One region of the Streptomyces sp. NPDC050625 genome, then DNA from elsewhere that is predicted to be linked to it. Evidence: riboswitches for the same ligand, from Rfam matches in the RefSeq annotation. Region 1 holds a riboswitch; the other holds the start of a gene.
The links. A riboswitch is a leader RNA that binds a small molecule or an ion and turns the genes downstream of it on or off. The one in region 1 is predicted to bind glycine.
Positions count from the first base shown of each region.

Region 2: another riboswitch for glycine. It lies ahead of gcvP (aminomethyl-transferring glycine dehydrogenase); the one in region 1 lies ahead of gcvT (glycine cleavage system aminomethyltransferase GcvT).

Region 1 is NZ_JBFAIQ010000037.1:13,175-20,630, reverse strand. Features, by position in the region: gene AB0I54_RS41710 (M23 family metallopeptidase) at 1-127, shown strand, start outside; gene AB0I54_RS41705 (L-serine ammonia-lyase) at 135-1,502, opposite strand; gene glyA (serine hydroxymethyltransferase) at 1,602-2,864, opposite strand; gene gcvH (glycine cleavage system protein GcvH) at 2,879-3,256, opposite strand; gene gcvT (glycine cleavage system aminomethyltransferase GcvT) at 3,379-4,497, opposite strand; glycine riboswitch at 4,689-4,786, opposite strand; gene AB0I54_RS41685 (AAA family ATPase) at 4,956-5,630, shown strand; gene AB0I54_RS41680 (enhanced serine sensitivity protein SseB) at 5,697-6,488, shown strand; gene AB0I54_RS41675 (enhanced serine sensitivity protein SseB C-terminal domain-containing protein) at 6,628-7,380, shown strand.
Region 2 is NZ_JBFAIQ010000020.1:170,839-178,294, forward strand. Features, by position in the region: gene AB0I54_RS33675 (ABC transporter ATP-binding protein) at 1-160, shown strand, start outside; gene AB0I54_RS33680 (TOBE domain-containing protein) at 189-608, shown strand; gene gcvP (aminomethyl-transferring glycine dehydrogenase) at 710-3,595, opposite strand; glycine riboswitch at 3,771-3,866, opposite strand; gene AB0I54_RS33690 (PRC-barrel domain-containing protein) at 3,981-4,352, shown strand; gene AB0I54_RS33695 (DNA polymerase IV) at 4,696-6,174, opposite strand; gene AB0I54_RS33700 (MerR family transcriptional regulator) at 6,255-6,938, opposite strand; gene AB0I54_RS33705 (bifunctional nuclease family protein) at 7,199-7,456, opposite strand, start outside.

The DNA.
Region 1 (7,456 bases):
GGGCAACTCCGGCAACACCACGGAGCCCCACCTGCACATCCACGCCGAACGTGACGGCCTCGGGCTCGACCTGGAGTTCACGGGAATCACGGGACCGCTGTGCCGGGGCCGGACCGTCCGCACGTAGGACTCGGCTAACACTCGATGATATTGACCGCCAGCCCGCCCCGCGCCGTCTCCTTGTACTTGACGGACATGTCCGCTCCGGTGTCCTTCATGGTCTTGATGACCTTGTCCAGGGACACCTTGTGGGAGCCGTCGCCGCGCATCGCCATGCGGGCGGCCGTGACCGCCTTGACCGCGGCCATGCCGTTGCGCTCGATGCACGGGATCTGGACCAGGCCGCCGACCGGGTCGCAGGTCAGGCCGAGGTTGTGCTCCATGCCGATCTCGGCCGCGTTCTCGACCTGCTCGGGGCTGCCGCCGAGGACCTCGGCGAGGGCGCCCGCGGCCATCGAGCACGCGGAGCCGACCTCGCCCTGGCAGCCGACCTCGGCGCCGGAGATGGAGGCGTTCTCCTTGAAGAGCATGCCGATGGCACCGGCGGCCAGCAGGAAGCGGACCACACCGTCCTCGTCGGCGCCGGGGACGAAGTTGATGTAGTAGTGCAGCACCGCGGGGATGATGCCCGCCGCGCCGTTCGTGGGGGCGGTCACCACACGGCCGCCCGCCGCGTTCTCCTCGTTCACCGCCATCGCGTAGAGCGTGATCCACTCCATCGCGTGCGCCAGCGGGTCGCCCTCGGCGCGCAACTGGCGGGCGGTGACGGCCGCCCGGCGCTTGACCCGCAGCCCGCCCGGCAGGATGCCCTCGCGGGTCATACCGCGGGACACGCACGCCTGCATCACGCGCCAGATCTCCAGCAGGCCCGCGCGAATCTCCGCCTCGGTGCGCCAGGCCCGCTCGTTCTCCAGCATGAGGGAGGAGATGGACAGGCCCGTCTCCTTCGTCAGGCGCAGCAGCTCGTCGCCCGTGCGGAAGGGGTACTTCAGAACCGTGTCGTCCAGCTTGATCCGGTCGGCGCCGACCGCTTCCTCGTCGACGACGAAGCCGCCGCCCACCGAGTAGTACGTCTTCGAGAGCAGCTCCGTGCCCTCGGCGTCGTACGCCCACAGGGTCATGCCGTTCGCGTGGTACGGCAGCGCCTTGCGGCGGTGCAGCTTCAGGTCGTCGTCGAAGGAGAACGCGATCTCGTGCTCGCCGAGGAGACGGATCCGCCCGCCCGATTTGATCTGTGCCACCCGGTCGTCCGCCGTCTCCACGTCCACCGTCCGCGGAGACTCGCCCTCCAGGCCCAGCAGCACCGCCTTGGGCGTGCCGTGGCCGTGGCCCGTGGCGCCGAGGGAGCCGTACAGCTCGGAACGTATGGAGGTGACGGACTCCAGCACGCCCTCATTGCGCAGCCGGCGGGCGAACATGCGTGCCGCGCGCATCGGTCCCACCGTGTGGGAGCTGGACGGGCCGATGCCGATCGAGAACAGGTCGAAGACCGAGATGGCCACGGTGACTCCTCAGTACGGGGGTGGTGCGAAGGGGTGGGGCACCGCGCCCACGGAAGAAACGTGCGCTTCCAGTGTGCGCGGTGCCCGCGCCGGGGTGAACTACTTGGACAGCCCCGGGTACAGCGGGTGCTTGTCGGCCAGGGCCTTGACCCGGGCCTTCAGGGCCTCCGCGTCGTAGGACGGCTTCAGCGCCTCGGCGATCACATCCGCGACCTCGGCGAAGTCCTCGGCCGCGAAGCCGCGGGTCGCCAGGGCCGGCGTACCGATCCGCAGACCGGAGGTCACCATGGGCGGACGCGGGTCGTTCGGGACCGCGTTCCGGTTGACCGTGATGCCGACCTCGTGGAGGCGGTCCTCGGCCTGCTGACCGTCCAGCTCGGACTCGCGCAGGTCGACCAGGATCAGATGCACATCGGTGCCGCCGGTCAGCACGTTGACCCCGGCCTCGCGGGCGTCGGCCGCGGTGAGCCGCTCGGCGAGGATCCGCGCGCCCTCGACCGTACGGCGCTGGCGCTCCTTGAAGTCCTCCGAGGCGGCGACCTTGAAGGAGACCGCCTTGGCCGCGATCACGTGCTCCAGGGGACCGCCCTGGAAGCCCGGGAAGACGGAGGAGTTGAGCTTCTTCGCGAAGTCCTTCTTGGCGAGGATGATGCCGCCGCGCGGGCCGCCCAGCGTCTTGTGGGTGGTGGAGGTGACGACATCGGCGTACTCGACCGGGTTCGGGTGCAGACCCGCCGCGACGAGACCGGCGAAGTGCGCCATGTCGACCCACAGATACGCCTCGACCTCGTCGGCGATCCGGCGGAACTCGGCGAAGTCCAGCTGCCGCGGGTACGCCGACCAGCCCGCGATGATCACCTTCGGGCGGTGCTCCTTGGCGAGCCGCTCGACCTCGGCCATGTCGACCAGGCCGGCCTCGTCCACGTGGTAGGCGACCACGTCGAACTGCTTGCCGGAGAAGTTCAGCCGCATGCCGTGGGTCAGGTGGCCGCCGTGGGCCAGGTCCAGACCGAGGATGGTGTCGCCGGGCCGGGCCAGCGCGAAGAGCGCGGCCTGGTTGGCCGAGGCGCCCGAGTGCGGCTGCACATTGGCGTACTCGGCGCCGAACAGCTCTTTGACCCGGTCGATGGCGATCTGCTCGGCGACGTCGACGTGCTCGCAGCCGCCGTAGTAGCGGCGGCCCGGGTAGCCCTCGGCGTACTTGTTGGTGAGGACCGAGCCCTGGGCCTCCATGACCGCGGCCGGAGCGAAGTTCTCCGAGGCGATCATTTCGAGGGTGGACTGCTGGCGGAGCAGCTCGGCGTCGACCGCGGCGGCCACGTCCGGGTCGAGTTCGTGCAGGGGCGTGTTCAGGACGGACATACGTCTACGACTCCTCAGCCGGCGGTGTGGGCGACGTACTCGTCGGCGGAGAGCAGGTCGGCCGGCTCGTCCGTGACGCGTACCTTGAACAGCCAGCCGCCCTCGAAGGGGGCCGAGTTCACCAGGGAGGGGTCGTTGACGACGTCCTCGTTGATCTCGGTGACCTCACCCGTGACCGGCGAGTACAGGTCGGAGACCGACTTCGTGGACTCCAGTTCGCCGCAGGACTCGCCCGCGGTCACCGTGGAGCCGACCTCGGGGAGCTGGGCGTAGACGACATCGCCGAGCGCGTTGGCCGCGAACTCGGTGATACCGACCGTCGAGACGCCGTCCTCGGCGCCCGACAGCCACTCGTGCTCCTTGCTGTAGCGCAGCTGCTGGGGGTTGCTCATGGCCTGAATTCTCCTGTACGCGGGGTGGTGCTGATGACTGGGGGAGTACTGAAACCGCAGGTGAGCGGGGTGATGTGCCCGGCATCACAAGTGGGCGGGGCGAGGGGCCCGGTGATCAGTCTCTACTTCTGGCGCTTGTAGAAGGGCAGTGCCACGACCTCGTACGGTTCGTGGCTGCCGCGGATGTCCACGCCGACGCCCGCCGCACCGGGCGCGGAGTGCGCCGCGTCGACGTAGGCCATCGCGATGGGCTTGCCCAGCGTGGGGGAGGGGGCACCCGAGGTGACCTCGCCGATCACCGCGCCGCCGGCGACGACCGCGTACCCCGCGCGGGGGACCCGGCGCCCCTCGGCGACCAGGCCGACCAGGACGCGCGGCGGGTTCTGCTCGGCGCGGGCCGCGGCCTCGGTGAGCGCCTCGCGCCCCACGAAGTCGCCCTCCTTCTCGAACTTCACCACCCGGCCCAGCCCGGCGTCGAAGGGTGTGAGGGAGGTCGTCAGCTCGTGCCCGTACAGCGGCATGCCCGCCTCCAGGCGGAGCGTGTCACGGCAGGACAGGCCACAGGGGACCAGGCCGACGCCCTCGCCGGCCTTGGTCAACGCCTGCCACAGCTCGACGGCGTGCTCCGGCTTCACGAACAGCTCGAAGCCGTCCTCGCCGGTGTAGCCGGTACGGGCGATCAGCGCGGGGACACCGGCGACGGTGCCGGGCAGGCCCGCGTAGTACTTCAGGCCGTCCAGGTCGGCATCGGTCAGGGACTTCAGGATGCCGGGGGACTCGGGGCCCTGGACGGCGATCAGCGCGTAGGCGTCGCGGTCGTCGCGGACCTCGGCGTCGAAGCCGGGCGAACGTTCCAGCAGCGCGTCCAGAACCACCTGGGCGTTGGAGGCGTTGGCCACGACCATGTACTCGGTCTCGGCCAGCCGGTAGACGATCAGGTCGTCCAGGATGCCGCCGTCGGCCTGGCAGATCATGGTGTAGCGGGCGCGGCCCACCCCGACGGAGGCGATGTTGCCGACGAGCGCGAAGTTCAGGAACTTCGCCGCCTCAGCGCCCGTCACCGTGATCTCGCCCATGTGCGAGAGGTCGAAGAGTCCGGCCTTCGTGCGCACGGCGATGTGCTCGTCGCGCTCGGAGCCGTAACGCAGCGGCATGTCCCAGCCGGCGAAGTCGGTCATGGTCGCACCGAGCGAGCGATGCAGCGCATCGAGCGCGGTATGACGGAGTTCGGTACTGCTCATCGGTCGGTTGTCTCCCAAGGCGATGGGGGTCCCCCGCGCGAGCCGAATTCGAGCGTGGGGGAAGGCGAGGTCGTTCCTCCCCATCTGTCATCGGAACCTGAGAGGTTCGCCATGACCACCCCTGTCCGGGACGACCACGGCTTGCACCTTGGGTGGGGCCACCGTCACGGCGGCCCGCTTTTCAGATGTGCCTCGCCCGCGCGGTAACGGTGCCTGAGAGATTCAAGGGAGGGACTTGCTCCTTCGGCGCCCCGGCATGTGCTGCCGAGGACTCTCCCGCGCGGATTCAAACGGCCGGTATGCAGTTGGCGGCCACATCATTGCACGCCTCGCCCGCGCGCGGCAGGTCGGCTTCTGTAACCGGGCTGTGGCAGTACGCGCATGAAAACGCGAGACATCGGGCATTACCTTCTCTTTACACTCGACGGGCAGGGGTCTCCGAGCCCAAGGGGAGGACGATCACGGTGAACAGGACCACTGCGTACGCCACGACCACGGGCATGGCCCTGCCGAAGCGGCGCGCCGCCCCGGCCCGCGGACGCTGCGACGAGCGCCCGGCACCGGTCGTCCGCGATCTGCGCGACCGCGCCGGGCACAGCCCGCACGGCCTGCTCTTCGGCCCCGGCGACCTGGTCGTGATCACCGGCCTGCCGGGCAGCGGCAAGTCCACCCTGATGCGGCGGGCGGTCCGGGGCGCGCGCATCGACTCCCAGGACACCCGTGACCGCTGGGACGCCCGTATGCCCCGCCTCCTGCCGTACGCGGTCTACCGCCCCCTGGTCCGCCTCGCCCACTACGCCGGGCTGCGCCGCGCCCTGCGCTCGGGCGAGGGGGTCGTCGTGCACGACTGCGGTGCCCAGGCATGGGTGCGCGACTGGCTGGCCCGCGAGGCCCGCCGCCGTGGCGGCACCCTGCACCTGCTGCTGCTCGACGTCGCCCCGGACACCGCACTGGAGGGCCAGCGCGAGCGCGGTCGCGGTGTCTCCCGCTACGCCTTCCTGCGCCACCGCAGGGCCGCCGCCCGCCTCCTGCGCACGGTGGAGCGGGGCGAGCTGCCCGAGGGCTGCGGCTCGGCGGTGCTGCTGGACCGGGCCGCCGCAGATGTCCTGCACCGGATCGGCTTCGCGCGGTAAGGCCGGGTCACCGGTACCCGCTAGCCTTTCCAGCCATACCAGTGGTTCCCAGCAGGCGGTAGGCAGATGGACTTCCCGGCGGACTTCCCCACGGACTTCCCGGCACAGGCGCACCCCCATCCTCACGGCGGATGGCCCGGCAACGAGCTGGAGGAGGTGCTGTCGGCGTCACTCGGCGTGCCGTCGGCCGGCGCCCGGATCGTCGAGGTCCTGAGCCGCAGCTTCGTATGGATCCCGCTGCCCAACGGCGGCGGCCCGAACAGCGGTCCCCTGGATCTGCCCACGATGGAGATCGAGGGCCAGGTCTACGTCCCGGTGTTCAGCTCCGAGGAGCAGTTCCGCCAGGTCGCCGGCTCCCACATGTCGTACAGCATCGCCCCCGCCGTGGAGTTCGCCCGCGGTCTGCCCCCGCAGGTCGGCCTCGCGATCAACCCGGACGGCGTGGTCGGCGTCCCGCTCCCGCCGGAGGCGGTCGCCGAGCTGTGCCGGGCGGGGCGCACCGAACTCGACGGCCCCTCGACCGGCGGCCGCGTCCGCCTCTTCGAACCCGACTGGCAGGACGACCCGGTCGACTTCCTCGCCGCGGCCTCGGCGGAGTTCGCCGGGACGGGCGTGGTCGCCACGGCCCGCCGCTGCCTGGCCGCGATCGAGACCGCGGACCCGGTGATGTTCGTGGGCGTCGAACTGTCCCGGTGGGAGGGCGACCTGCGAGCGCTCCCCCTGGAAGCCCTGGGCAGGGCCCTGGGCAACGCCCCGGTGCGGTGGCCGGTCAACCTCGTACTGCTCGACGTGGCGGAGGACCCGGTGGGCCACTGGATGAGGGACAACGTCAGGCCGTTCTATCAGCACGGCCACTGAAGCGCGCTTCGCCTGCGCGCACCGGGTCCTGAGCCATCGGGCGCTTAAGCTGTTTCCATACGCGGGGCAACTTCTCGAAGGGGCGGTAAACCAGGTGAGCGCGAGCGGCAGCGGCACCGCGACCGGACAGGTCGAGCACATGCTGCGGCAAGTCACGCCCGGGCGCTACGACGCCTACGAGGCACTGCTGCGCACACTGGCGACCCCGTCCTCCGGCCAGGTCTGGATGCTCCTGTGGCACGGCCAGAGCGGCTCCCCGGACGCCCAGTACGGAAACATGGAGGTCGACGGGTACGGCTACGCGCCCTGCGTCACCTCCGCCCAGGAGCTGTCAGCCAGCGGCTGGAACAGATCGTACGAGGTCGTCGACGGCCTCGACGTGGCCCGCACGCTCTACCCCGACCACTACGGCCTCTGGCTGAACCCGCACGCGCCCGGCGGCGGCCTGGGCATCCCCTGGCTCGACCTGCGCCGCATCGCCACCGGCCTGGACCGTCAGCCGGCGGGCCCGCTGCGGCTGTCCGAACCGGCCATCGAGATCCCCCAGTTCTACGCCCTGCTCGCGCAGAACGCCCACCGCACCCCGGCGGTCCGCTCGCTGCGCCGGGCCTGGGTGCAACCGGCGCTGGGGGCGCCGTACCTGGCCATCGGCCTGGACGTGTACGACACTTCCCCGCCCGCGGTCGACTCGGTGCGGGCGATGATGCAGCAGTCCGTCGGCGCTGTCCCGGACGGGCTGCCGGTGTCGACGGTGGCGATGACGGACGAGTACGACCCGGTCGTGATGTGGATGCGGGCCGGCGCCCGCCCCTTCTACGACCGTGAGGCGCACGCCGCTCCCGCCGCAGGTGGGGGCTACTGGGCCCAGCTGCCGCAGAGCGGAGCGTACTGAGCCTCGCGCCCAACTTTCGCGGGTATGTCCCTGTTTGATGTTTTAGAGAGATCTTCGCGCGTAGATATGGGTGAAT
Region 2 (7,456 bases), on a different contig from region 1:
TCTGGAGACCCACGGCGACCAGATCCGCGCCGACCTCACCGGCGACCTCCCGCTCGCCGCCGACCTCACCACGGTCGCCGCCGCCGAACTCGACCTGCACCCGGGCGCACCGGTCTGGGCGACGGTCAAGGCGACGCAGACCCACGCATACCCGGCATAAGCCATCCGGCGCCCTACGGTGGGTGCTCATGACGCTGAGCATCCGCAATCAACTCCCCGGCACCGTCACCGCCATCACCCCCGGCGAGGTGATGGCCACCGTGGGGATCCGTCTCGCCGGCGGCCAGGCCCTCACCGCGGCGATCACCCTGGAGGCCGTGCACGAACTCGGCCTGGCCCCCGGCTCGGCCGTACGGGCCCTGGTGAAGTCGACCGAGGTCGCCCTCGCCACCGGCCCGGTCGAGGGAGTGTCGATCCGCAACCAACTCCCGGGCACGGTCACCGACATCGCCACCGGCAGCGCGATGGCCTCGGTCAAGCTGGCCTTCGACGGCGGTGCGCTGACCGCCGCGGTCACCAGGGACGCCGTCGCCGACCTCGCCCTGACGGCCGGGTCCCCCGTCGTCGCACTGATCAAGGCGACCGAGGTGTCCCTCGCCACCGCGTGACACGCGAGGGGACCGCGTGACACCCCTAGGGACCGCGTGACACACGAAGGGCTCCCACCCCGGCCGGGGTGGGAGCCCTCACGCATGCACTCTCAGGCCGGTCAGCCCTCGTACGCGTCCATCGGCGGGCACGAGCAGACCAGGTTCCGGTCACCGAAGGCCTGGTCGATACGGCGCACCGGCGGCCAGTACTTGTCGGCGGCCGAGACCCCGGCCGGGAAGACGGCCTCCTCGCGGCTGTAGGCGTGCGCCCACTCCCCGCCCAGCGCGGCCGCCGTGTGCGGCGCGTTGCCCAGCGGGTTGTCCTCGGCCGGCCACTCGCCCGAGCCGACCTTCTCGATCTCCGCGCGGATCGCGATCATCGCATCGCAGAACCGGTCCAGCTCGGCCAGGTCCTCGGACTCGGTCGGCTCGATCATCAGCGTGCCGGCCACCGGGAACGACATCGTCGGCGCGTGGAAGCCGTAGTCGATCAGCCGCTTGGCGACGTCGTCGACGCTCACGCCGGTCGCCTTGGTCAGCGGACGCAGGTCGATGATGCACTCGTGCGCGACGAGGCCGCCGGGGCCGGTGTAGAGCACCGGGTAGTGCGGCTCCAGACGCTTGGCGACGTAGTTGGCGCTCAGCACGGCCACCTGCGTGGCCCGCTTGAGCCCCTCGCCGCCCATGAGCCGGACGTAGGCCCAGGAGATCGGCAGGATGCCGGCGGAACCCCACGGTGCCGCCGAGATCGGCCCGACACCCGTCTCCGGGCCGGCCGCGGGCTGCATCGGGTGGTTCGGCAGGTACGGCGCGAGGTGCGCCCGTACGCCCACGGGGCCGACGCCGGGACCACCGCCGCCGTGCGGGATGCAGAAGGTCTTGTGCAGGTTGAGGTGGGAGACGTCACCGCCGAAGTGGCCGGGCTTGGCGAGGCCGACCAGGGCGTTGAGGTTGGCGCCGTCCACGTAGACCTGGCCGCCCGCCTCGTGCACCTGGGCGCAGATGTCGGCGACGTGCTCCTCGAACACACCGTGGGTGGACGGGTACGTGATCATGAGCACGGCGAGCTCGTCGCGGTACTGCTCGATCTTGGCCCGCAGGTCCTCGACGTCGATCTCGCCGTCCTCGGCGGTCTTCACGACGACGACCTTCATCCCGGCCATCACGGCGCTCGCGGCGTTGGTGCCGTGCGCGGAGGACGGGATCAGACAGATGGTGCGCTGCTCGTCGCCGTTGGCGCGGTGGTAGCCGCGGACGGCCAGCAGACCGGCCAGCTCGCCCTGGGAGCCGGCGTTGGGCTGCAGGGAGACCTTGTCGTAGCCGGTGACCTCGGCGAGGCGCTCCTCCAGCTCACGGATGAGCGTGAGGTACCCCTCGGCCTGCTCGGCGGGCACGAAGGGGTGCAGCTGACCGAACTCGGGCCAGGTGACCGGCTCCATCTCGGTGGTCGCGTTCAGCTTCATGGTGCAGGAGCCGAGCGGGATCATGCCGCGGTCGAGCGCGTAGTCGCGGTCGGCCAGCTTGCGCAGGTAGCGCAGCATCGCGGTCTCGGAGCGGTGCTCGTGGAAGACGGGGTGGGTGAGGTAGGCGTCGGAGCGCAGCAGCGCGCCCGGCAGGGCCTCCGCCGTCGCCGCGTCCAGCGCCTCGATGTCGCCCTCGACGCCGAACGCCGACCACACGGCGGCCAGCTGGGCCCTGTTGGTGGTCTCGTCGCAGGCGATGGAGACGTGGTCGGCGTCGGCCCGGTGGAGGTTGACGCCGTTGTCCCGGGCGGCGGCGACGATCTCGTCGGCGCGGCCGGTGACCTTGGCGGTCAGCGTGTCGAAGTAGGCGCCGTGGACGATCTCGACACCGCCGGCCTTGAGGCCCTCGGCGAGGATCGTGGCGTAGCGGTGGGTGCGGCGCGCGATGGCCTTGAGGCCCTCCGGCCCGTGGTAGACGGCGTACATGCCCGCCATCACCGCCAGCAGCACCTGCGCGGTGCAGATGTTGCTGGTCGCCTTCTCGCGGCGGATGTGCTGCTCACGGGTCTGCAGGGCGAGCCGGTAGGCCTTGTGGCCGTCCGCGTCGACGGAGACGCCGACGAGGCGCCCGGGCAGGCTGCGCGCGAACTTCTCGTGCACGGCCATGTAGCCCGCGTGCGGTCCGCCGAAGCCCATCGGGACGCCGAAGCGCTGGGTCGTGCCGACGGCGATGTCCGCGCCGAGCTCGCCCGGCGAGACCAGCAGGGTCAGCGCGAGCAGGTCGGCGGCGACGGTGACGAGCGCGCCCAGCTCGTGCGCCTGGTCGATGACCGGCTTGATGTCCCGTACGGCACCGGAGGCGCCCGGGTACTGGACGAGCACGCCGTTGATCTCGCGCTCGGCGAACTCGGCCGGGATGCCGTCGCTGAGGTCGGCGACCACGACCTCGACGCCGGCCGGCTCGGCACGCGTCGCGATCACGGCGATGGTCTGCGGCAGCGCGTCCGCGTCGACCAGGAACAGGCCCTTCTTGTTCTTGCCCATGCGCCGGGACAGCGCCATAGCCTCGGCGGCGGCCGTGCCCTCGTCGAGGAGGGAGGCGCCGGAGGTCGGCAGGCCGGTGAGGTCGGCGACCATGGTCTGGAAGTTCAGCAGGGCTTCGAGGCGCCCCTGGGAGATCTCCGGCTGGTAGGGCGTGTAGGCCGTGTACCAGGCGGGGTTCTCCATCACGTTGCGCAGGATGACGGGCGGGGTGAAGGTCCCGTAGTACCCGAGTCCGATCATCGAGCCGAGCACCTGGTTGCTGTCGGCGAGCGAGCGCAGCTCGGCGAGCACCTCGGCCTCGGTCCGGGCACCCGGCAGGTCGAGCGCGTCGGCGTTCTTGATCACATCCGGCACCGCGGCGGCGGTGAGCTCGTCGAGCGAGCCGTAACCGACGTGCGCGAGCATCTTGGCCCGCGCCTCCTGGTCGGGCCCGATGTGGCGCTGTTCGAAGGGGATGCCCTGTTCGAGCTCGGTGAGCGGAATGCGATGGGCGGTCATTGCGGAGGCCTCCTGGTCTGACGCGACCTTCGAGGGGCACCCCGGCACGGGTACCCCGACGGCCTCCCCCTCTGTCATCTCAACCTGAGAGCTTCACCGGGTCGCCCGAAGGCACCGGTTTTCACCGTCGGTGAGAGCGGAAGCCGTCGACACCCGCCCTGCTTTCCAGAGTGACCTCGTCCGTGCGGTACGTGAGCCTGAGAGATTCCGGGGAGGATTTGCTCCTTCGGCGCCTCCGGTGATGTCCGGAGGACTCTCCCGCACGGGGTCAGCAGCCGTTTGCAAGACTACCAGCGAGGTCAACGCCCGGGCCTTCGAGTGGCCGCCTCCTTGATTGTGCTCTTTTGTAGTGCTTACGGATGAGTTGCGACCAAGTGGAGGGCCCGTGCAGACCGACATCGATCCGCGCAACCTGATCGGCCGCAAGGCGTTCGACCGCAATGGCACCAAGATCGGCACGATCGACGAGGTGTACCTCGACGACGCGACCGGCGTGCCGGAGTGGGCGGCCATACGCACCGGCCTGTTCTCGCGGGACGCCTTCGTCCCGCTGGAGCCCAGTGAACTGGTCGAGGGCACCCTCCACGTCCCGTTCGACCGAGCCCTCATCAAGGACGCGCCCGACTTCGGCGTGGGCCGCCATCTCTCCCCGGAGCAGGAGCTCCAGCTCTACCACCACTACGGCCTGGACGTGGCCCCACCGCCCCGCCTCCCCGACCACGACTTCGGCAACCTGGCAGGCACGGACGAGACCTGAGGCCGAAAGGGTGGACCGACCGAGGAAGCGGAGGCGGAGCCGGAGCAGCCTCTGAGAGGCGCCTGCCCAAGCTCGGAGCCACGGCGTCGCCACGGCTCCGCGACCTGGCGACGAGCCGCACCGGCCCCGGCGACGCACGGCCACCCTGCTCCGCCCCCAAGCCCGCCGACGCCCGCCGTGAGCCCCCGGTGGGGCCTGACCCTCCGATGCGCGCACGCGGGCTCCTGTCCCGGCGGCAAGATCCACGAACGACCCGCGGACTCCAGCTCCAGGTCGACCGACCCGGCACGGCCGGAGAGCGAGGGCGGCACGCCCTCGCTCTCCGGCCGTTCCCGGCGGTGCCTCACGGCCGCGTCGTCGCGGCCCGGGGCTCCCCCGTGCTCCGCTCCGGCTCGCCGCCGCGAGCCGCCCCTGATATGCCCTCGGCCTCGTCGCCCGCGCTCTCTCCGACCCGGGCTCGCCCAAGACGCCCCTCGGCGTCCCCCTCTCCCACGTCTGGGACCAACGGCAACGGATCCGCCGGCTCCAGGTCCGCGTCGTCGACCCCGAACGTCCGCACCCGCCCGGGCTCCGAGTCCGGCGTCTCGAAGCGCACGGTGACCCGCCCGAGGCCGCTGCCCTGCACCCAGCCGTGTCCGTACTCGCTGTGCCGCACGTCATGACCGGGCGACCAGTGCCGCTCGGCGGGTGCCGGGCTTTCCGGTGCGGGCTCGGCCACGCTCTCCTCCGGCGCCGCGTCGGCCCGCTCGCCCGCCGCCTGCGCGAAGAGGTCCTCCTGTGTGTAGTCGGCGAGCCCGGAGACGCCCACACCGAGCAGCCGTACACCGCCCGTCGTGTCCACCGAGTCGAGGAGCCGCGCGGCGGCCTCCCGCACCACCGCCGGATCGTCCGTGGGCCCACGGAGCGTCTCGGACCGGGTGAGCGTGGAGAAGTCGTACCGCCGCACCTTCAGCACGATGGTCCGCCCCGACAGCCCCGCCCCGCGCAGCCGCCGCACGCACCGCTCGGCGAGCCGCTGCACCTCAAGACCCACTCTGAGCCGGTCGTGGATGTCCACGTCGTACGTGTCCTCGACCGAGACCGACTTGGTCTCCCGCTCGGCCACCACGGGCCGCTCGTCGTGCGCCAGCGCCATGGCGTACAGCCCGTGCCCATGCGCCTTGCCCAGCAGCCGTACGAGCTCGTCCTCGCCCGCCTCGGCGATCTCGTCGACCGTGGTGATCCCGGCTCTGCGGAGGTGGTCGCCCGTCGCCGGGCCGACCCCCGGCAGCGTCCGCACCGACATGGGGCCCAGCAGCGCCCGCTCGGTCCCGGGTTCGATCAGCACCAGCCCGTCTGGCTTGGCCTGCTCGGAGGCGATCTTGGCGAGCATCTTCGATGCCGCGAGCCCCACCGACCCGGTGAGCCCTGTGACGGCCCGTATGTCCGCGCGCAGCTTGGCCCCGGCCAGCCGCGCGGACTCCTCGTCCCAGGCCGCTCCCCCGGCCTCCAGATCGATGAACGCCTCGTCCAGGCTCAGCGGCTCCACCAGGGGGGACAGCTCCCGCAGCAGCCCCATCACCTGCTCGCTGACCGTCCGGTACAGGCCGAAGCGCGGCACGAGATACGCCGCGTTCGGAGCCAGCCGGCGCGCCTGGGCCATGGGCATCGCCGAGTGGACCCCGAAGACCCGCGCCTCGTACGACGCCGTGGCGACCACGCCGCGAGGTCCGAGCCCGCCCACGACGACGGCCTTCCCGCGCAGGCTCGGCTTGGATGCCTGCTCCACCGAGGCGAAGAAGGCATCCATGTCGAGATGCAGGATCGTGGGCGCGTTTCTCACAACTCCGATGCTGCACCACGCCACTGACATTGCCCCGGAGCGGGACGGGGGCACGGTCGGCCGCGCCCGGGGACCTCGCCTCAGACGGCCCGGTTGCGCCGCCGCGCGAGTTCGTCGGCGGGGTTGTGCCCGACGAGGGTCTCGCCCGTGTCGATGCGTTCACCGTGCAACTGGGAGAGCGCGCTTTCCACGTCCCGCCACACCACGCCCACCGCGATGCCGAAGATGCCCTGACCGCCCTGGAGCAGGGCGTGCACCTCGTCCGGCGAGGTGCACTCGTACACCGTGGCGCCGTCGCTCATCAGCGTCATGCGCTCCAGGTCGCGGAAACCGCGTTCTCTGAGGTGCACGACGGCGGTACGGATGTTCTGCAGCGAGACCCCGGTGTCCAGGAACCGCTTGACGATCTTCAGGACGACGACGTCCCGGAAGCTGTACAGACGCTGCGTGCCCGACCCGTACGCGGGCCGCACGCTCGGCTCGACCAGGCCCGTACGGGCCCAGTAGTCGAGCTGCCGGTAGGTGATGCCGGCGGCCGCGCAGGCCGTCGGACCGCGGTAGCCGATCTCCTCGGACGCCATGGGCCCCGCCCCTCCGCTGTTCGGCACGGCCGAGGACCGCTGGGGGGCGTGGCCGACCGCGCCGCCGGGATGGGCGTACCCCCTGCTCGAACGCAGCTGAGAGCTTGAGGGAGGGTACGGACCGCTCTCCCCGAAACCGCGTCCGGGGGCACCCCCAGCCGTACCGTCGCCGCTGCTTCTCACGCCGACCTCCGTCCTTGACCTGCCTTCTCGACGGTAGGCAGTCACCAGGGGTGCGTCAACGATCGCCACACTCGGCACGCCGAGTGATAATCACCCTAGGAGTGGTTTCCCGTGCCCCACCGCGGGGAAAGGCTAGCCGAATGCTCTCGCGGGGGTCCGTAGGACGCTCTCAATGGCCGGTGGCATTTGCCGACATCCCGTCCGTAACAGGGCGCCGACCGAACCGTCACGGACCGCGTCCGCCGGACGGCCGCCCCCCCTCACTGGCTGCTGGTGCCGAAGTCCTCGGGTGAGATCTGGTCGAGGAACTCGCGGAACTTCTCGACCTCGTCCTCCTGCTCGTCCGGAATCGCGATGCCCGCGTCGTCGAGCACCGTGTCACTGCCGTAGATCGGCGTTCCGGTGCGCAGGGCCAGCGCTATGGCATCGGACGGGCGGGCACTCACCTCGACCCCGCTGGCGAAGACCAGCTCCGCGTAGAAGACGCCTTCACGCAGGTCGGTGATGCGCACTTCCGT